DNA from 4 places in the Cellvibrio sp. KY-GH-1 genome. Region 3 is predicted to be linked to each of the others. Evidence: predicted binding sites of a transcription regulator. Region 3 holds the regulator's gene; each other region holds the start of a gene.

Region 1 (5,257 bases), 280 kb from region 3:
TAAAGCACTGGCTGATAAATTACTAAACCAACCCAGCCTGATCGAAGTTGCGCGTCGCAACACTGCGTCTGAGCGGGTCACCCAACGGGTACACCCCGTGGATCGCAATCGCAAACGCGAGTTGCTTTCACATCTCATCAAGCAAGGTGATTGGCAACAAGTATTAATTTTTACTCGTACCAAACACGGCGCAAATAAATTAACTGAACAATTGCTGGACGACGGTATCCGCGCAGCGGCAATTCACGGCAATAAAAGTCAGGGCGCCCGCACTAAAGCACTCGAAGATTTTAAACGAGGTGAAATTCGTGCGCTGGTTGCTACCGATATCGCCGCACGCGGTATCGACATCGATCAGCTGCCACACGTTGTGAACTATGAATTACCCAACGTACCGGAAGATTACGTCCACCGGATTGGTCGCACCGGACGCGCTGATGCGGAAGGAATTGCCATCTCATTAGTATGTATCGATGAAGATAAATTTTTACGCGATATTGAGAAATTAATTAAACGCGATATCGATAAGCAAGTAGTTCCGGGCTTTGAGCCAGACCCTAACGCAAAAGCAGAGCCTATTGTACTGGGTCGCCGTATGACAATTGGTGCGGGCACAGCAAAACCCGGAAAAAGCCGCGCAGGAAAACCAGGTGCTGCCAAACTTGCGCTGGGACAAAAGCCCAAGAATGGCAATGGAAAAAAGCCATCCGGCAACAACCAACAACAACGCACCAGCAAACCAGCCAGCGCATCTACACATCGCAAAGGCCCGCCCAAACCAGCGCAACAGCGCGCGCAGGGTAATAGCTAACCACCAAAATAAAAAAATCCCTTGCAGATTTACTGCAGGGGATTTTTTCAGTTCAACACCTAGTCAACTCTTGGATTACCGCTCGTATTTTCGTAGGTTTTATCGCTGCATATCGTATTTACGCATTTTTTCAACCAATGTTGTTCTTCGCACGCACAACTTATCCGCCGCTCGCGCTACCACACCACCGCAATCATTTAACGCTTGCTGGATTAAACTCATCTCCAGGTTGGTAATGTATTCACGTAAATCTATGCCTTGCTCAGGCAATAATGGAGTGTCATTCATACTGACGTAGCTGGTGCTAGCACCCGCTGGCACGGTTCCATTGACTTTTAAAGACGTATGGACAAAGTCTTCATCGGTAACGTCCACATGGCGGTATTTCGCAGGCAAATCCTGTACGCCGATAACACCAAAAGGATGCATAATCGCCATCCGCTCAACAAGATTTGCCAGCTCGCGTACGTTGCCGCTCCATTCGTGTTGGCAGAGCGACATAATTGCTGCCGAATTAAAACGAATAGAACCACGCTGCTCACTTTCCATGCGCGACACCAACTCATTCATAAGCAACGGAATATCTTCCGCACGTTCTTTTAGTGAAGGCAATTCAATTGGAAAAACATTCAAGCGATAAAATAAATCTTCTCGGAAGGTATTATCCGAAATCATTTGCTCCAGATTACGATGAGTCGCTGCAATAATACGCACATCAACCGGCTGGGTTCTGTTGCTGCCAACACGCTCAAAACAGCGCTCTTGCAGTACGCGCAAAATCTTTACCTGCATGTTTAATGGCATATCGCCGATTTCATCCAGGAATAATGTACCGCCTTCAGCCAACTCAAAACGGCCTGCGCGCGAATTAATCGCACCGGTAAACGCCCCTTTTTCGTGGCCAAATAATTCGCTTTCCAACAACTCTGCCGGGATAGCACCACAGTTAACGGGGACGAAAGGCTTATCGCGCCGCGGAGAATTGTAATGCAAATTGCGCGCTACAACTTCTTTACCAGTTCCGGATTCTCCGGTAATCAATACCGAAACATCTTTATCAGCGACTTGCGCCATCATCTCGCGCACATTCTGAATTTCACGGCTGGTACCCACCAAGCTGCGAAATAAATGCACGGGCCGACGCTGGGGCTGACGTTTGCTGCTGGATTGCGCTTCACAGTACAGCTGGGCTCTGTGTAACGTATCAACCAGTTTGTTGTAGGTGGGGGGCACCGACATGGTGGCTATCGCCATAAAACGATAAATATCTTCCAAACCATCGGCGGTATTCTGGTTTTCTTCGCCCACCAAGACTACAGCGAGCTCATCGTTCCAGGATCGAATTTCTTTCAAAAGCTGCGCCAGAGTTTGATTGCTATCGCGATAGTCACCAATAAAAACAGCCACATAATCTTCACCGCCATTTTCTTCAGCAACGGCGGCTTGCCAGGCATTACTGGGAGCGACCAGCGTGGTTTCGCTAAGAAAATCCAACAGGATTTTTAGATCGTGCCTACGTGACGGATTATCGTCAATAACGAGAACTTTATTGTTGCGCCACATACCCCAAGACCTTTTCATTTCGTGCCTAAACCACTGAAAAAAGGCCAGAAAACCATAATCAGTGCGGCGAGATGAGTTATCGGAGTAAGTAATAGACGAGGCCGAGAATCAAGTCAAATTTATGGCGGAAAGTTTTTGGCGTTTTGACAATAATCAAACAGTAAGTCCATTTATTCGCCAAAAATATGCCTTCAAGAACTTAGATTTTTCCAGACAAATACACTTTAAGAATCGATTGGAAATTATACGAATTATTTTTATAGCTCATTCGATTTCTAACAACTGAAACCTTAATTTATGCGGATGAACCCGAAACCTGAGGCGCTATTTCGTCCCAACCTGATTTAACGGTTTTTAACAGTTGAATCACCTCATTCACTTTTTCTACATCATTTTGCGCGGAGGCTTCCAGCAATTTGAAGTTTATATATTCGTATAGCTGATCCAAACGCTCGGAAATTTCTCCGGCGTTCATATCCAGCGATGCGCGCAAACCGCCGACGATGCTAATCGCCTTGCCAATCAACTCCCCTTTTACAGCAAGATCATTGCGCTCAATCGCCCCCTGTGCTGCCGCCAAACGGCTCAATGCACCTTCAAACAGTAATTGAATAAGGCGGTGGGGAGATGCGTTGCTAACCTCTGATTCAATACCCAGTTGGCGATATTGCTTCAGCGCTTCTTGCGGATTGTAATTAGACACGGACTGACCCCTGCTAGCAGTAATGTTCTTTAAGGCTAGCAGGGGCAACGGACTTTTGCGAGTTTTGCTATAAGAAACAGGTTTTAAAAACCGAATTAACGAACTAGCTTTAACACTTCTTTAACAATTAACGGTCGTCAGGTCGCGTGCAGCAGGGTCACCTCCTGGTGACATTGAGCAATTAACCCAGCATAAACCCCCTTTAATTCACTTAACGCGCGCACCAGGGTGCTTTTGTTCTCTCGGTTTGCGCTGATAACACGATCAATTAACAGAACACAAATTCGATCCAATTGACGAACCTTTTCCCAATCCTCTTGCTGCAACGCTTTATTCAAATCTTGCTGCAATGACCGCATCACTAAAATGCCTGACTCGCCACAGTAATCCGGGTAAGGGACCAGATGAATGCTCATATCCGACCTCACTACACCTGATTGGCGATGGCGTCCCAGGCGGATTTTATTTCCCCCAGTAAACGACCGCATTCATCAAGATAATCTGGGTTGTTTTCATAATTAGCCTGCGTCAAACGGCGAATAATATAGTCATACAGGTTATCGAGGTTATTTGCCAAATCGCCGCCCTCTTTATCGTTCAGGCTCCCCTGTAATCCCCCGACTATTGCTACTGCCTTACCAATCATCTCGCCTTTACGGGCCAGTTGATTTTGAGCCATCGCGCCTTTGGCCTGAGCAATTCGCTCAAGCGCCCCCTCAAAAAGCATTTGAATGAGGCGATGCGGTGACGCAGACTCAACACCGGAATGTACTTTGACACTGGCATAGTTTTGCACGGCAGAATAGGAATTCATAAATCACCATTTATGTTTTACGGAAGGCGTTGTCGTGATCAGCGTGCAATAAAAATCGGCGCACCCTTAAACTAGCGGCACAAACCCCAAAACCTTTAATGCGGATTAGTTTGGAAAATGCAGAAATCTATTCTTGTTACCGGGGCATCCTCCGGCATAGGTTATTATGTTGCTCATCAACTTCACCAAGACGGCTATCTGGTTATTGCATCTTGCCGCCAAGCTAAGGACGTTTTGCGCCTGCAAGCAGAGGGGCTAAATTCAGTGCAGATTGATCTGGCTGACTCGGCGTCAATCGAGTCGGGATTTCATGCGGCGATGCAGATAACAAACGGGAAACTCTATGCACTTTTTAATAACGGAGCCTATGGCCAACCCGGCGCCGTTGAAGACTTATCACGCGCAGCCTTGCACCAACAATTTGAAACCAACGTATTTGGCTGGTTAGAACTAACCAATTTGGCGCTGCCTATTATGATCAAACAAGGCTTTGGACGAATCGTACAAAACTCATCTGTATTGGGCCTTGCGGCGATGCCCCTGCGTGGCGCCTACAATGCCAGTAAATATGCGATTGAGGGTTTGAGTGATACTTTGCGACTTGAATTAAACAAAACCGGCGTTTACGTAAGCCTGATTGAACCAGGCCCAATCCATAGCAGCTTTCGAAAAAACGCGCTCGCTATGTTAGTTAAAAATATTGATATCAATTCAAGTCGACACCGAGAAAGCTATCAAACGGCAATTACCAGATTAGGTAGTGAGACCTCCAACACCCCATTTACACTTGCACCTGATGCAGTCTACAAACGACTTATTCATGCGCTGGAAAGCACGCATCCCAAAGCACGTTATTACGTTACCTTTCCCACTTACCTGGTTGGCTATTTAAAGCGCCTCCTCCCCACAACACTAATGGACAAACTTTTATGTAAGCTAGGCGGTTAGTTCACTCTCAATTCAGCATACGCGACTAAAGTTATAGAGAAACAAACAAGGATTTCATTATGACTAGATCAACCTCGCTATTTGTTTTTTTAGTTGCCGCATTTCTCTCCACTACATGTCACGCTGAGTCGTTGCGCTGTGGTGGCCAACTTGCTCACATCGGTGAAACTAAAGCAGACATTTTGGAAAAATGCGGAGACCCGGCAATGACCGACTCCTACTGCGAACCAATTGCTGTCAATCAGGCCCAAGGGGTGCAAAACGGCAACAATAACGTTCAAAACAATATTGCAATTAGCAGCTGTGAGAATGTAGATATATGGACCTACAACCCTGGGAGCGGAAAATTCATGACCCATCTCTATTTTAGTCGAGGCCAACTTCAAAACATTCGCTATGGAAAGCGGGTCAAATAAGC
Region 2 (5,257 bases), 190 kb from region 3:
TCACCATGTCCAACCTGGCGAACGTATCTGAAAAAACCTCGGCGTCGCGCTCGCGGATTGTAGATGCGGACTTTGCGGCGGAAACGGCGGCACTAAGTAGGGCGCAAGTCTTACAGCAAGCAGCCCAGGCGATGTTGGCACAGTCGAACGCGCGCCCAGAGCAGGTGTTGCAGTTACTGAGATAATCGGATTGATCGTTAATGTGTTAAAAAACCGCAGCTTGCTGCGGTTTTTTTATGTGCCTTAACAACTGCGGGCGATGAATTGAGAAACATCAGCTAGGCTTAGGAAAGAATAACGATGCTACCAGGCAGTCTTAGACGGGCTCTACTCAATGATTGAACTTGCACGCTCACCTGCAACCAATACGGTGTTGCGCATTATGTGGCTGACCTTGGCGTATGTGATCGCCGGGCGTTTGTCGTTGTTGTTGGCGATTCCTCCGGGATTTGTGACCGGCTTATTTTTGCCGATGGGGATCGCACTGGGAGCGGTGTTGATTTGGGGAATGCCCATGTTGTTGGGTGTTTTTTTGGGGTCAACGCTATTAAATATTTCCGTCGCTCTCAGCGGCGGCCAGCCACTTTCCGGCGCTGTGGTGTTGGTGGCTGCAGAAATTGCTGCAGGAAGTTCGTTAGCGAGTGCGGCCGGAGCCTGGTTGATTCGTCATTTCGTTGGTTTCCCCGATAAATTAACCGATGAGCGAAAGATTTTCGCATTCTTTATTTTGGGCGGGCCAATCGCAACCAGTTTGAGTGCGAGCTGTGGTTCATTGGTGTTGTATTTCAACGGCATTATTCATTTTAAACAAATGCTGTTTACCTGGTGGTCGTGGTGGATAGGTGATGCCATTGGCGTGCTCATTGCCACGCCTCTGATGTGTATATTTTTCGCATCGCCCCGACATTTTTGGCAAGCGCGGCGTTATACGGTCGGTATGCCAATCGTTGTGAGTAGCCTGGCGGTCGTAGTTGTATTTGTGTTGGCGAGTAACAACGAGCAAAAAAAGTTGGAGGATCAGTTTAAGCAGCAAGCGGAACTCATCACCACCTCTATTGAATCGCAGTTATCCGCTGTCGCTTATAGTCTTGCAACATTACGCGGGTTATTTATTGCATCTGATCATGTAACTCGAGATGAGTTTGCTAATTATGTGAACAGTGTAATTCCGGGAATTGACGGTGTTTCCGGTTTTTCCTGGAATCAGTTTGTTCCCCATCACCAGCGTGTGCAGTTTGAAGAACAAATGCGATCTGAGGGATATGAAAATTTTTTTATAAAGGAAAAAAATGCAGCGGGGGATTTTATACAGGCGCCGGTACGTTCTGATTACACCGTTATTACCTATGTTGAGCCTTGGTTAGATAATCTGGGCTTGATCGGGATTAACTCGGCTGCAGATTCAATCCGTGCGGTAGCGCAAGAGCGGGCTCGCGACACGGGTGCATTAGCAATGACCAACCCTTTGCATTTGTATCGCGATACCCAATATTCCCCTGGGGTAATTGTGTTTTACCCGGTTTTTCGCGATGGCGACCAAGCGTTGACCGCTGAGTTACGGCAAAAAAATTTATTGGGTTACGCGACTGCAATCGTGCGAATCAATACACTAATTCCGACTGCGTTAAAGTCATTTCGCACATCTGAGATCGATCTTTTAATTACCGATACCACTGATGCGGCAACTCCCTTGGAGTTTTACGCGGCTATATCCAATGGCGGATCTGCATATGCCCACTCGTTGTCGGTAACACGCGATATTTCTTTTGCTGGTCATCGGTTGTCCGTCAAAATAATGCCCTCAGAATCCTTTTTGCTAAGGCATCGAGGCCTGCAATCCTGGTTTGTGTTGGCCGGTGGGTTGCTGTTTTGTAGCTTTCTCGGGGGGTTCCTGCTTTTGATTAGTGGGCGTACCCAGCATGTGCGTGATTTGGTGGAGCAGCGGACCAAGGAGTTAACTGCAATTCTGGAGAATGCAGTAGAAACTATCTTGGTAGTTGATGAGCGAGGTTTAATTATTCGTGCTAACCCGGCAGCTGCACAATTATTTGGTTATGTTTTTGATCCACAGAAGCTGTTGCTGATAGGTGATTTGATTCCCGACCTGGATTCCTTTTTCTCGCAGGATGGACAATATTTGGAAACCATAAGCTGGCGTGAAGGCGTTGCGTTGCGCAGCGATGGCAATCAATTGCCGATCGAATTAAGTTTAAGTCCGGTCGCGCTACAAGATCGAAATCTCTTTACTCTAATTATTCATGACGCTTCTGCAAAACGAAAAGTGGATAAGCTTAAAACGGAATTTATTTCTACGGTAAGTCATGAGTTACGTACACCCTTAACCTCAATCAAAGGTGCGTTGGGTATTGTTTTGAGTGGTGATTTAGGTGCGTTGGAGATTCGCTCCAGAGATTTACTGACCATCGCCAGCAACAACGTGGATCGGTTAACGCGTTTGGTTAACGACATTTTGGATATCGATAAACTGGAGTTCGGCAACGTGCAGTTGCACAACCAGCGCAAGCCTGTTTATCCCTTGCTACAGCAATCAATTGAGCAAAACCAGGGATATGCTACGCGCTATGGCGTAGAGTTAATTCTGAGTGGCGTAGATGAGGGTTCACAGCAGCTCAGTGCCAATCTGGATGTCGATCGCTTTTTGCAGGTGATGTCGAACCTTTTATCCAACGCGATCAAATATTCACATTTGGGTGGCAAAGTTTATGTAGAACTCGTGCGCATCGATGCCACGCTAAAAATTTCGGTAATTGATCAGGGACAGGGAATTCCTGCTGAGTTTCGTCAACGAATTTTCCGCAAGTTCGCGCAGGTGGATTCATCGGATACCAAGCGGCGTGACGGCACAGGTCTTGGCTTAAGTATTACCAAAGTTATTGTGGAGCGCTTCGGGGGCAAAATAGATTATCAATCTGTAGAAGGGCAGGGCTCTACGTTTTATTTCACCTTACCTGTCGCCGAATAAAGGCATTTGGTGAGGGTTCTTTACATCCTTTGCTTATACCGCTTTTCCATGAATTGGCTCGCTTTGTGCTCAAAGCGTTATTGAGAGTATTTTTGGCAGTTTATTTTCAATAAAAGCGGCAAAACCGGCTAAAGTTTACCCATAGGTTGCCGCTAACCTTGAAGCAAGCACTCATCCGATGAGGCGAGCGGCAATTTTGTGGCGTGAGGGTATTATGGTGAGCTCAACATCAAGCACAACCAACAGCAATGCATCGACAGGTTCCAGCATTATTAGTGCGTTGGGGACCGGGTCAGGTATTGATACCAACAAGCTCGCGGATCAACTCACTGAAGCCAACAAAATGGTTCAGGCTGAGCGCTTGACCACCAAAAAGACCCTGTTGGAAACCCAGATATCCGATTTTGGTCTCTTGCGCAGCTCCCTCTCGAAACTGGAAACCGCTGCGACAGCGCTGGGTAGTTCGGACACGTTTAACGCCAAATCGTTGTCTATTCCAGATACCAAATTGTTAAGCATCACCAAGCTGGATGCCAAGGCCGCCGCGGGTGCTTATCAGTTGAAAGTAGAGCAGGTTGCGCAGTCGCAATCACTGAGTTCTACCACGTTCACGTCCATGACCGATCCGATAGGTAAGGGGACTCTCACCATTCGTCTGGGCGAGTGGAATGCGGCACTGAATGATTTTACCGTTGATTCCACTAAAACCGGCGGCACAATTACCATCGACGATTCCAACAATTCCCTATCGGGTTTGCGCGATGCCATTAACAAAGCAAACATCGGGGTTTCTGCAAGTATCGTAGGTGACGGTTCCTCCTATCGTTTGTTGTTGACCTCCAAGTCAGGTGCCAAAAACGAAATTGAAATTACCGCGGCGGAAACCGCGGGTTCCCCGGGATTGGCCAGTTTTAATTTTAACGAAACCACGCGCAACCTCTCGCAGCAACAAGAGGGGCTTGATGCGAAAGTCCGTGTAAACGGCCTGTTAGTTTCGCGTGAGACCAACCAAATTAAAGACGTGGTTGATGGATTGGAATTTGATTTGTTTGCGGCGTCCCTTACCGAAACGGTAAGCGTGACTATCAACGAAGATAAGTCAATTGCTGAAAAAGCAATTCGCGATTTTGTTACTGCTTACAACACATTTAAAACTGAGGTGGAAAAGCTGGTTGGTTATGATACAGAGAAAAAGGACTACGGCAGTTTACACCGCGATTCACTGTCCAATAACTTGATGCGTGGTATTCGAAGTACGCTTTCTGCCGCTGTACCTGGCCTGAGCGGTGGCTTCACCAGCTTATCCAACTTGGGGATACGGACAGAACTGGATGGCTCGTTAAAAATTGTTGAAACAGAAGGCAATACCGGATTTCGCGCGGCAATCGATAACAACTTCTCGTTTGTGCGCGATCTGTTTGTGCCCAAGACTTCTTCTACAGTTACCAATATCGACGTCACCAAGTTTTCAGCGAAAAGCCAGGCGGGTTCTTATGATGTTGTGATTACCCAACAGCCATCCAAGGGTAAATATACCGGTGCGGCAATGGTTGCGACATTCCCTCTGGATACCACTGGCAAAGATTACAACTTCAAAGTGAAAGTGGATGGTACTGAGTCTGCGCTGATTACAATTCCTGCCGGCAAAACCTATGCGTCTGCCAGTGAATTGGCAACTGAAATACAAAGCCTTATTAATCTCGATACTAACGTCAAAGCGGCCAAATCCACTGTAGCGGTTAGCGTGGATGCGGGAAAATTGGTATTCACCTCCGATGCCTATGGCTCGTCCAGTAAAGTAGAAATTTCTGCTATTTCTACTGATATGGCGGATTTGGGCATTGCGCTTGGGGCCGGTACTGCAGGAACCAATGTCGGTGGTACTGTGAATGGCGAAGCGGCCTTTGGCTACGGAAATGTGCTTTTGCCGGCGTTAGGTAGTAAGGCGGAAGGTTTGAGTATGTCTGTTCGCCCGGGTGCAACCTCAGGAACTATCACGTTTTCACGCGGTTTTGCGGGTGCAATGACTAATCTGGTTAACGACTATGTTAAGTCTTCCGGGTTGATCAAAGAGCGCGAAACAAGCGTTAACAAGGATATTGATAAGGTGGAAAAAGATGAGGAAGCCTTGAATCGTCGCAGTGAGGCGTACCGTGCGCGCCTGATGTCGCAATTTCAGGCAATGGAATCAATTGTTCGCGCACTCAATTCTACGGGTGATTTTTTAGATGGCATCCTTGATCGCCTGCCCTTCACCGCAAAAAGTAGTTGATC
Region 3 (5,257 bases):
GGCGCTGCACGTTTACAGGGTTGCATCCTAACCAAGCTGGATGAAACGGCGAGCATGGGCGAAGCATTGGGCGTGGTTATGCAAAGCCGACTACCAATCGCCTACACCACCGATGGCCAGGACATCCCTAAAAATATCGACGTGGCTCGCGCGCATCAGCTCGTATCAAAAGCAGTCGCATTGCTCAAAGCTAACGCCGCTACGGCGGTTTCTTAATCGGCAACGAAGCATAAGCATATGATTTTGCGGGTGAAACTGAAATTAGTCGGATGAATTGCCAATCCCTAACTATACTCAGATCACCATTAGCGGCGCCCTCGCAGGTAGATTTACTTTTCGTCCGCGTGCGCCACAAAGCAAGTTTAAGTTACCAACAGGTTTGCGTAACAAAATAGGTTTGGAGTGAGTTGATGAGCCAAATGCGACCAGTACAAGTGATCGCGGTATCCGGCGGTAAAGGCGGAGTAGGCAAGAGCAATATTTCGGTGAATTTAAGCATTGCGCTGGCTGAATTACGTCGTCGAGTGGTGTTGCTGGATGCGGATCTCGGGTTGGCCAATGTGGATGTGCTGCTAGGTGTTCGCGCTACCCACACGCTCGCCGATGTACTTGCCGGTACCCACAGCTTAAGTGAAGTGCTGGTTAACGGGCCTGGCGGTATGAAAATTGTTCCAGCGTCTTCCGGTGTACAGCGTATGGCGGAATTAAGCACGGCGGAGCACGCTGGTTTGATTAACGCTTTTAATGAATTGTCCGATCAAGTCGACATATTGGTGATAGATACCGCGGCTGGTATTTCCGATACCGTGGTCAGTTTTGTACGTGCCGCCAACGAGGTGATTATTGTTGTCTGCGACGAGCCGTCATCCATTACCGACTCCTACGCGCTGATAAAATTGCTCAACAAGGAATACGGTATGTTCCGTTTCCGCGTCGTGGCGAATATGACGCGCACACCGCAAGAGGGGCTCAACATGTTTAACAAGTTGAACACCGTATGCGAAAAATTTTTGGACGTGAGCTTGCAGTTTGTTGGTCAAATTCCCTTTGATGAAAACGTACGTAAAGCCGTGCAAAAACAAAAAGCCTTGTTGGAATTTGCGCCTTCCTCGAAAGCCTCTATGGCAATACGCGCACTGGCTCAGGCCGTTGACAAATGGCCAGTGCCCAATGCACCGACAGGGCGGCTTGAATTTTTTGTTGAGCGTTTATTACAGGCTGCCAATGCGCGCTAACCTGTATCTGAAGAGCGAAAAACTGAGTGAGTTGTTGTGTAGTCATGGAATGGATCAGTCTGCATTCTGTAACTACAAAGAAGGTGTTCGATGGCCGCAGTCAATGGTTTAGCCATGTACGATAAAAAGACCTTGCTCGATGCGCAAATCAATATCGAAGACTACGCGCCTTTGGTTAAGCGCATTGCCTATCACATGATGATGCGGATGCCTGCCAGTGTGCAGGTGGATGATCTTATTCAGGCGGGCATGATTGGCCTGATCGAAGCTTCACAGAAATATGACATGTCACGCGGTGCGAGTTTTGAAACTTATGCCGGCATTCGTATTCGCGGTGCAATCGTGGATGAGATGCGTCGTGGTGATTGGGTCCCCCGTTCAGTGCATCGCAACGCCCGTCGGGTGTCCCAGGCTATTGCCGCTGTAGAAGCTCGTACTGGTCGCGACGCGACTGACGGGGAAGTGGCCGCGGAATTAGGCGTTTCTCTGGATGAATACTTCGTCATGTTGCAAGACTCCAGCAGCGCTCGTTTGTTCAGTTATGAAGAAACTTTTGGCGAGGAAGACAGCAACATAGATGCGTCGGAACATAGCAGCGCCTTTGTTAGCCCCTTGGAAGGTATGCAGCGCGACGGTTTGAAAAAAGCGTTGTTTGATGCCATTTGCCAATTGCCTGAGCGCGAACAAATGGTGTTGTCGCTCTACTATGATCAGGAGCTAAACCTGAAAGAAATTGGTTTGGTATTGGGCGTAAGCGAATCGCGCGTTAGCCAGATTCATAGTCAGGCTGCCGCGCGCTTGCGCACCAAGTTGAGTGATTGGCATACCGGTTAGCCGGTTAAATGCTGTACGCGTTGATTAATAAATGCAGGGTGGCTCGGCAGATAGGCTTGAATAATCTATACATGTCAGAATTTGAGCTATGATTTGCATTAAAAGTTGAAGATTTGAGTGCCTTAACTGGCCGATGCTTTAACTCCTACTAGACTATGAGTAAATGAAAATCCCGTTACGGGGAGTGGAGGTTACGTTGGATAAGAACATGAAAATCCTGATTGTTGATGATTTTTCGACGATGCGACGGATCATTAAAAACCTGTTACGCGACTTGGGGTTTTCCAATACCCACGAAGCCGATGACGGTGTTACAGCACTGCCCATGCTGAAAAGTGGCGATTTTCAATTTCTGGTAACCGACTGGAACATGCCGGGTATGACTGGCATCGATTTGTTAAAAGCCGTGCGTGCCGACGAAAAGTTGCGCACTTTACCAGTACTGATGGTGACGGCAGAGGCCAAGCGCGACCAAATCATTGAAGCGGCTCAGGCTGGTGTAAATGGTTATGTGGTTAAGCCATTTACTGCGCAAGCCCTTAAAGAAAAAATCGAGAAAATTTTTGATCGCGTAGGTTAATTGCTTCCGGATCAAATAATAAAAAGGCGTTGCCATGGCATCTGACATTCAAATTTCCGTCAATAGCGAATTCGTGGTTGAGTTGAAAGAGTGCGCAAAGTTGCTCACCGAAAAACTGCAAAGCAACCAGTTCGAAGACGCATCGGTATTGATCCAAACCATCACCCAATCTCGCGATCGTCATATCTTCCAATCGGTAGGGCGGTTAACACGGGGATTGCACGATGCAATTGTGAATTTTAATGTGGATGCTGACCTTACTAAAGAGCCGCCAAAGATCGAAAACTCTGATATTCACGATGCATCCAATCGCTTGAATTACGTCATTGATCTCACCCAAAAAGCTGCTGAAAAAACGATGGATATGGTGGATGAAGCGGCGCCAATTGCAATGAATCTGGGGCAGGAAGCAACCAGCTTACGCGATGAATGGGCACGCTTGAAACGCCGCGAAATGAGCCTGGATGAATTTCGTTTGTTGTATGACCGGATGGATAGCTTTTTAGCACAAATGGTTACGGGTACTGAACAACTCAGTAAAAATTTGCAAGACATTGTATTGGAGCAAGGCTTCCAGGATCTAACCGGGCAAGTATTAAAACGGGTTATCGGTTTAATCAATGAAGTGGAAAAAGATTTAGTGAGCCTGGTGCGCATAGCCGGGCAGGTAGAAGAAATTACCGGCCTCACTGAAGATCGCGAACAGGTCGCTCACGATATGGAAATTATGCATAAGCGTAAAACTGAGGCCGAAGGGCCGCAAATTAATAAAGAGCGGGCTGATGTGGTTGCCGGGCAGGATGAAGTTGACGATTTACTATCGAGCCTTGGCTTCTAATTGCTGAATACTTGAGGAATCTTGAATGAGTTTTGGTGATGACGAAGACATTCTCCAGGATTTCCTGGTAGAGGCGGGGGAAATCCTCGAACGCCTCAGCCAGCAATTAGTGGATTTGGAACAGCGCCCGGAAGATAAAGATTTATTAAACGCAATTTTCCGTGGCTTTCATACGGTAAAAGGCGGTGCAGGCTTTTTATCCTTAACTCCCATGGTGGAATGCTGTCACGTTACTGAAAACCTGTTTGATATTTTGCGCAATGGAAAACGCACGGTTACATCGGAATTAATGGATGTAGTGCTGCAAGCGCTGGATATGGTCAACCAGCAATTTGAATTGGTTTCCCAGCGCGAAGAATTGCCGCCGGTTGAGCCAGCGTTAATTCATGCACTTGAACGTTTGGTTTCCTGCGAGGATTTGCAAGAATCTTCTGCTGAATCGGCCGTAGCTGAAGCTGTGCCAGAAATTGACAATGCAGCGGTGGCCGCCGCCGGTGATATCACCGACGCCGAGTTTGAGCAATTACTTGATGCCATTGCTGGCAAACCAGTATCAACGCCAGTTGTCGCGCCTGCGGTTGCAGCAACACCCGCGACTAGTGCGAGTGATGATATTAGTGAAGACGAATTTGAAGCTCTTTTGGATCAGTTGCACGGTAAAGGCAAAGGCCCAGGCGATGTAGCACCAAAGCCGAGTGAAGCTCCACCAGCCGCTGTTAGCAAAGCTACTTCAGATGAAATTAGTGAGGATGAATTTGAAGCCTTGCTTGACCAGTTGCACGGTAAAGGTAAGGGGCCAGGAGTTCCTGGAGTTGCTGCGCCCGCTCCAGCACCAGTTGCAACGACAGCACCAGTTTCAGCCGGTGGAGGTGAATTAATAACTGACGATGAATTTGATGCATTACTTGATCAGCTACATGGCAAGGGCAAGGGGCCGGGTACCGGAAGTGCAGGTGCTGCGCCACCGGCTAAACCTGCCCCTAAACCGGCAGCAGAAGTAAAACCGGCTGCACCTGCTGCGCCCGTTAAAAAACCTGAGCCCGCAAAGGCAGCGCCTGCTGCATCCGCGCCACCACCTGCACCCGCCACCGATAAAGATGCGCCGCAAGTAGAAACTACGGTGCGTGTAGATACCCAGCGCCTCGACGACATCATGAACATGGTTGGGGAGTTGGTGTTGGTGCGCAATCGTTTGGTTCGGTTGGGGAATAGCTCTACTAATGAAGCGCTAGTAAAAGCAGTTGCAAATCTCGATGTAGTCACCGCCGATTTGCAAACGTCCGTAATGAAAACGCGGATGCAGCCGATCAAAAAAGTATTTGGTCGTTTTCCTCGGGTGGTGCGTGATTTGGCGCGCAGCCTGCGCAAAGAAATTAATTTGGAATTGGTTGGTGAAGAAACCGATTTGGATAAAAACTTGGTAGAAGCGTTGGCCGATCCATTAGTGCATTTGGTGCGCAATTCAGTTGACCACGGAATAGAATACCCGGAAATACGCGAAGCAAATGGTAAAGCGCGTATCGGACAGGTAGTGCTCGCTGCAGAGCAAGAGGGCGATCATATTTTGTTGTCCATCAGCGATGATGGCGCCGGTATGGACCCGGCAAAATTGCGTCGCATCGCTGTAGAAAAAGGCATGTTTGATGAAGATACTGCCAATCGTTTATCAGATACTGAAGCGTACAATTTAATTTTTGCACCAGGCTTCTCTACCAAGAAAGAAATTTCTGATGTATCTGGTCGCGGTGTGGGTATGGATGTGGTGAAAAC
Region 4 (5,257 bases), 580 kb from region 3:
TAAGCGGCCCAGTGCCTGCGGTAGTTGTGCTGGGCGGCTTTGGTGCTGACACAGCTACCATCAAAGCGGAAGGTGTGGCAGTAATCACATACGATCCTTATGCGGTTGGCGCAGAGTCTGGCAGCCGTACCAATAAAACCGGTGCCTTCTATACCATTTACGGCAACAGAAGCACGACTGGCTTGTTGGCCGCTTGGGGTTGGGGTGTAAGCCGTATCATCGACGTGTTGGAGCAATCTGGCACTGTGCTGAAAGCAGATGCCATCGGGGTCACAGGTTGTTCACGTTTCGGGAAGGGTGCCTTTGCGATTGGCGCGCTGGATCAACGTATCGCCTTAACCATGCCGATTGAATCCGGCAGCGGTGGCGTACCTATCTGGCGCGGCATCCCCGGTGAAGGTGCGCAAAGCCCAAGCAGTGCCTATGGTGAAACCTATTGGTTAGGTGATGCGTTCAGCAACTACACCGCTGACACCAAACGACTGCCGGTAGACACGCACCAAATCATTGGCCTGGTTGCACCGCGCGGTCTGTACATTATGGACAACCCGCACATCGCCAACCTGGGGCCAAAATCGGCGCACGCTGCGGCCTTAGCGGGTGCAGAAATTTACAAAGCGTTGGGTGCAACCAGTTCCATTACGTATTTATCCAATATCGCTGATGGCAACCACTGCGCAATTCGCCCTGAATTCAAAGCGCCACTACAAGCCAACATCCGCCGCTTCCTCAAAAAGGAATCAGCAACCACCGGCGGCCTGAACGCGCGTTCCAATGCAACTGCAAATTTCAGCGATTGGGTGGATTGGACTACGCCGACATTGAATTAAAAACTGCTGCCACGGAAGGTGAGTTAAAACCCCCAAAAAGTCCGGCGGCTGCCGGACTTTTTTATTTCTAGCTATCAACTTGCTAATTACAAACTCTTGCAATAAACGGTGACTAAACCGCCTTGGCTGGAGCAGGACGCATTGTTTTGATCGAGAGTGCGATTGCCAATGCCGCCGCAAGGTTGACAGGTGGTATTCATATAGTTTGCCAGGTTTGGATTGTTCATTTGTGATGCGCAAGCCTGCACAACTTTTTGGCCACAGGCGGCTGGAGAGGCGTTGATTTTGCTGATCACTGGTTGCTCGCAAGAGCCTGACCAGCTATAACCGGAAGCGGGTTGTACCTGGCATGAGCGTGGATAACCGTATTCATAAGTTACATACTTTGCGGCTACTTGCGTATTGCTTGCATCAAAGCATCCGTAAACAACATTCTGCCAGGGATAGCCATTGTCATTGCTCACATACTGCCAGGTGCAAGATACGGGGGTTGTTGTTTGTGCCTGGCTTGCTACCGAAAAAAATACGCTCGCTGCCATTAATAATCCGGTTACTACCTTAACTAATTTCATAAAAATTTCCTGATGTTTTTTAACGATATTCCCGTAGAACAATCCCTGGTGATCAGATGAAAATATCTGATTTTGTTCATCGGTGAAGTTGATTTCCGCGTATCCCCACGGATATTTGCCCGCATAATGTATTGGTGATATGACGAGCAAATGCTGTTCGGTAGCGCCGCTAAAGATGGCGGCAACACCTGAAACTGTCGAGGGGCATGGGTAGCTGGAGTGGGGTCAGGAATCGCGTGTTTTTATATTTTCGGAGACTCTACCAAGATTTTTAAAAATAATGTTTCAAATCACAATCGGTGTAAAAAGATTTGCAATTGATCACACTTTTTGTCGCATAAAAATTTGTCGGGTAAATCAGCTAAAAATAAATGGCTTGTTTGGTTTCACTGATCCGCCTGAAAAAAAAGGCCCAACCAGTGGGCCTTATTTTAAACGGATTGTGTTTAATTAATTATCCAGAGCGCACTATGCCACTGAGGTAAAATGGTTCCAGATTGGATAACACCATTTTCAATGTGCAGGTATTGGTCCGGTTTCCAGCGGTTTTGAATGCGGAAGGTTTGGCCGTCGATGGTTTCAGGGTTGGTGCCATCGCGATATTCAACCAGTTTCCAGTGGGCGCTGGTCCAATAGGGTTGGATGGTGCTGGAACGAATAACCCCGGTTTCAATATTTAAGTACTCATTCGGTTTCCACAGGTTGCGAATGCGCACATAGCCGTCCCCGGTAACCTGAAATTGCCAGATCGCGCTTAGCCAATAGGTTTGGATTGCACTGGAACTTATTGCACCATATTCGATATTTAAATGTTCAGCGCGTTTCCAATAATTTTGTATGCGTTGATTTTGGCTTTGCACGCTCCAGGTTTGTTGTACAGTGCTATTGCACACCCACATTTGTACCTTGGCACCGTTGTTGTTTAGATCGGGGGAGTGTACATCGAGGCACTGGCCATTAGCGCTTTTTAACTGACCATTTTGGTTGATGCTCCAGCGCTGATTGATCGCGCCATTACAAGCCCATTGCTGAACTTTTCCCCCGTTGATTTTGGCGTTGTAGTCAGGAGTGTGCACATCCAGACACAGTCCATTTTGGTTTACGAGGTAACCATCGGCAGTCAAAATCCATTGTTGGTTGGTGCCATTCAAACAGTCCCATGTTTGAATGCGGCCGCCGTTGACTTTATTGATAGCGTCGGCGCTATGAATATCCAGACATTTACCCGAGCTGATTAAAATATTTTGGGATTTTCCATAAATATTTTCCACTGTGTCTATATCGCGACTACTTAACGCAGTGCGTTGGCCAATGGTAGCGGTGGAAGGATTTATCGGCTCTATGGTTGGCAAAATACCATCGATAGAAAACGCCGTGCGACCATAGTGCATGATGGAGCCGTAATCATAAGGGCCATGATCATCGCCATCGGTAATTTGCTGATTAAAATTATGCTCCTTGCCTGCTTGTATGTTAGCGGTATTTATTTTTACCCAGGAATTGCGATCTTCGCGACTCTGCTCATGCCACAAGGCAACGGCGTGGCCAATTTCATGGATAACAGAACCCAAAACACAACCGGATTCCAACGTAATCGCTTGCATGCCTCCGACTCGGCCAACCCAGGAAGAGCAACCTGTGCCGGATTGAAAGCGCACATAGTCGGGGTATTGCGCTGCATTCGCAGCAGTTCTTAACACCAAATTGATGCTGGTATTGGTTTCCCAATGACGTATTGCATCATTAATGCGTGTGACCATAGTTGCGCTAAAACCAGTACCTATTTCGTAAGGAACAATTCGATTTGGCCAGCGCACGTTAGTCCCTGTCACAACCACCGAATCCACAGCGCCATCGTTCTGCGCAGCAGCAGCTTGTAATTTAGCGACAGTTCCCAGCACTATGTCACCTTCAAAAATAGCAAGGCCATTGATGTTTTCATAGGTGATGGTTTTTCCATTAAAAATGGCGGTTCCAGTGGGGCCGACATAATTTTTTTTCACCGTTTCTGTGGCGTATGTTCCCAGCGGCAAGAGCGCACATAAACTGGCAGAAAGTATTAAGCGTTTAATTAACATATAGCATCTCCTTTGTATTTAAATGTTTACCCGCAATCGGGCAAACAGAGTAAAGCTTAAATACTGAAGAATGCTTGCCTGGAATATTCTGGTGCAGTGAGATTTTATGTTTGAATTTTCGACAAAAATGTCGCCAGACATTTAGTGTTGTCATCAGGAAAACGTCTAAAATGATTGATGTGAAACATAGTGAATTTTTTTGTAAATTATTCCGGCAATCGTTCCTTTTATATTTTTTTTCTAATGTGAGTCGCGTCTCAAAAAAACGCCCTTGGATAAACATGGCAGGCGCAGGATTGTTTATGCAATCCTGCCCTTCACTAATAGCCTCAAAGGCACTACAGACTAATTGCTGTGAAAAAATCCGATCTTATTTCATTTTTCTGTTTTTCGTTTGGTGCGCTCCGCTTGTTGCGCCTTCGCTAATTCGATTTCAAACGGATTATTTTTATCATCCCTTTCATTAACTGCCAGCGCTGGATCAATTTCTTCAACTATACGAAAACCTTCACCCAGGGCCGAGCGGTTGGTTTGCCCGCCGTGGCCGCGCATGGTTACTTGTGATTCATTGTGTGGACCGTAGGTATTTCCCCGGCGCACGCGCATGTTGCATTCATCTGCAAGCCAGGCGCTGCCATCGGTGGGAGCACCGTTATAGTTGTTGTGATCACAATCTTGCACCCATTCGCTTACGTTACCAGTCACATCATAAAGTCCGAAGCTATTCGGCTTGTACATGCCGACAATGCTGGTGTACTCCGCATAGTCATCGCAAGTTTTTTCTTTCTGTTGATAGTTTTTATCGCGGGCAAATGCACGCATTCCGCTCTTATCAAAGGTGTTGGCGTATTCACACAGCTTCTTGTCATCTTCACCGAAAAAATAGCGAGTAGTGGTGCCGGCACGGGCCGCATATTCCCATTCTGCTTCGGTGGGTAAACGGAATTTTCGCCCGGTTTGTTGTGACAACCAGGCGAGGTAGGCATTGGCATCATCCCAGCTCACGCACATTACCGGATGAAAATCGCTTGGCGCATAGTCGGTGGTTAACCAATTACCTGGCGCTGGTTCAAAACCGTTATTAAAACGTCCGCCATTTTGGTTCACAAATTTCCAGCAAGTATTGCCGGTTATATACTGGGTTGCAGCAGCAAATTGTTTGAACTGCTTGATGGTGACTTCGTATTTTGAAATCCTAAAACTTTTCACGCTGACCTTATGAATCGGTTTTTCATTGTCTGCAAACTCGCTGCCCATTAAAAAATCACCGCCGGTTATGGTCACCATGGGTGGCGTAACTAATGGTGTTGTGCGCAGGGTTTTATAGGCGTCCAATAAATTTTGATGTTCCTTGCGCATTAGTGATCTGCGTTCCTGTGCGACTTTTTGTGCGCTGGTTAAGCCCGTCAAAAAATCTTTCTGTTGTTCGCTGGTCGGCGCAAGGTGATTACCTGCCTCATCCAATGCCAGGCGAAAGCCGCGATCAGAAAAGCGCGTGTCCTTAGTGCCGCTAACATCCTGTGCCAGTGGGCGATACGCAGTGCGTAAAGAACTGGCATCGGTCATCCAGGAGCCGCCACGCGCAAATTGCTGGCAGCTGTCGCTGTGCCGTGGTTTAGCGGTTGCAGACGCCTTCTGGTAGTCGGGGTGATAACAATCGGCAATCCATTGGCGTACGGTACCTTGCATGTCGTAGAGTCCGTAAGCATTGGGCTTATAAAGGCCGATGGTGTTTGCGAAGGTTTCTCCATCGTCGCAGGCCAGGGGTTGTTCCCTT

The links. Region 3 encodes FliA, which starts transcription of late flagellar genes. Its sites were predicted from a motif close to TAAAGTTATNNNNNNNNCGGCCGATANCC; they were not measured.
Region 1: the regulator FliA is predicted to act here: its motif matches at 3,961-3,989, upstream of fliS (flagellar export chaperone FliS).
Region 2: the regulator FliA is predicted to act here: its motif matches at 3,113-3,141, upstream of fliD (flagellar filament capping protein FliD).
Region 4: the regulator FliA is predicted to act here: its motif matches at 3,512-3,540, upstream of D0C16_RS01370 (M12 family metallopeptidase).

What each region holds. Positions count from the first base shown of each region.
Region 1 is NZ_CP031728.1:649,890-655,146, reverse strand. It holds gene rhlE (ATP-dependent RNA helicase RhlE) at 1-811, shown strand, start outside; gene D0C16_RS02580 (sigma-54 dependent transcriptional regulator) at 911-2,374, opposite strand; gene fliS (flagellar export chaperone FliS) at 2,670-3,077, opposite strand; gene D0C16_RS02570 (hypothetical protein) at 3,215-3,493, opposite strand; gene fliS (flagellar export chaperone FliS) at 3,505-3,891, opposite strand; gene D0C16_RS02560 (SDR family oxidoreductase) at 4,009-4,839, shown strand; gene D0C16_RS02555 (DUF2845 domain-containing protein) at 4,899-5,255, shown strand.
Region 2 is NZ_CP031728.1:1,120,126-1,125,382, reverse strand. It holds gene D0C16_RS24670 (flagellin) at 1-185, shown strand, start outside; gene D0C16_RS04720 (CHASE domain-containing protein) at 335-2,983, shown strand; gene fliD (flagellar filament capping protein FliD) at 3,198-5,255, shown strand.
Region 3 is NZ_CP031728.1:925,712-930,968, reverse strand. It holds gene flhF (flagellar biosynthesis protein FlhF) at 1-216, shown strand, start outside; gene D0C16_RS03885 (MinD/ParA family protein) at 411-1,235, shown strand; gene D0C16_RS03880 (RNA polymerase sigma factor FliA) at 1,350-2,069, shown strand; gene cheY (chemotaxis response regulator CheY) at 2,266-2,649, shown strand; gene D0C16_RS03870 (protein phosphatase CheZ) at 2,684-3,487, shown strand; gene D0C16_RS03865 (chemotaxis protein CheA) at 3,513-5,257, shown strand, end outside.
Region 4 is NZ_CP031728.1:349,894-355,150, forward strand. It holds partial or broken gene D0C16_RS24730 (malectin domain-containing carbohydrate-binding protein) at 1-830, shown strand, start outside; gene D0C16_RS01365 (hypothetical protein) at 917-1,402, opposite strand; gene D0C16_RS01370 (M12 family metallopeptidase) at 1,849-3,480, opposite strand; gene D0C16_RS01375 (formylglycine-generating enzyme family protein) at 3,856-5,257, opposite strand, start outside.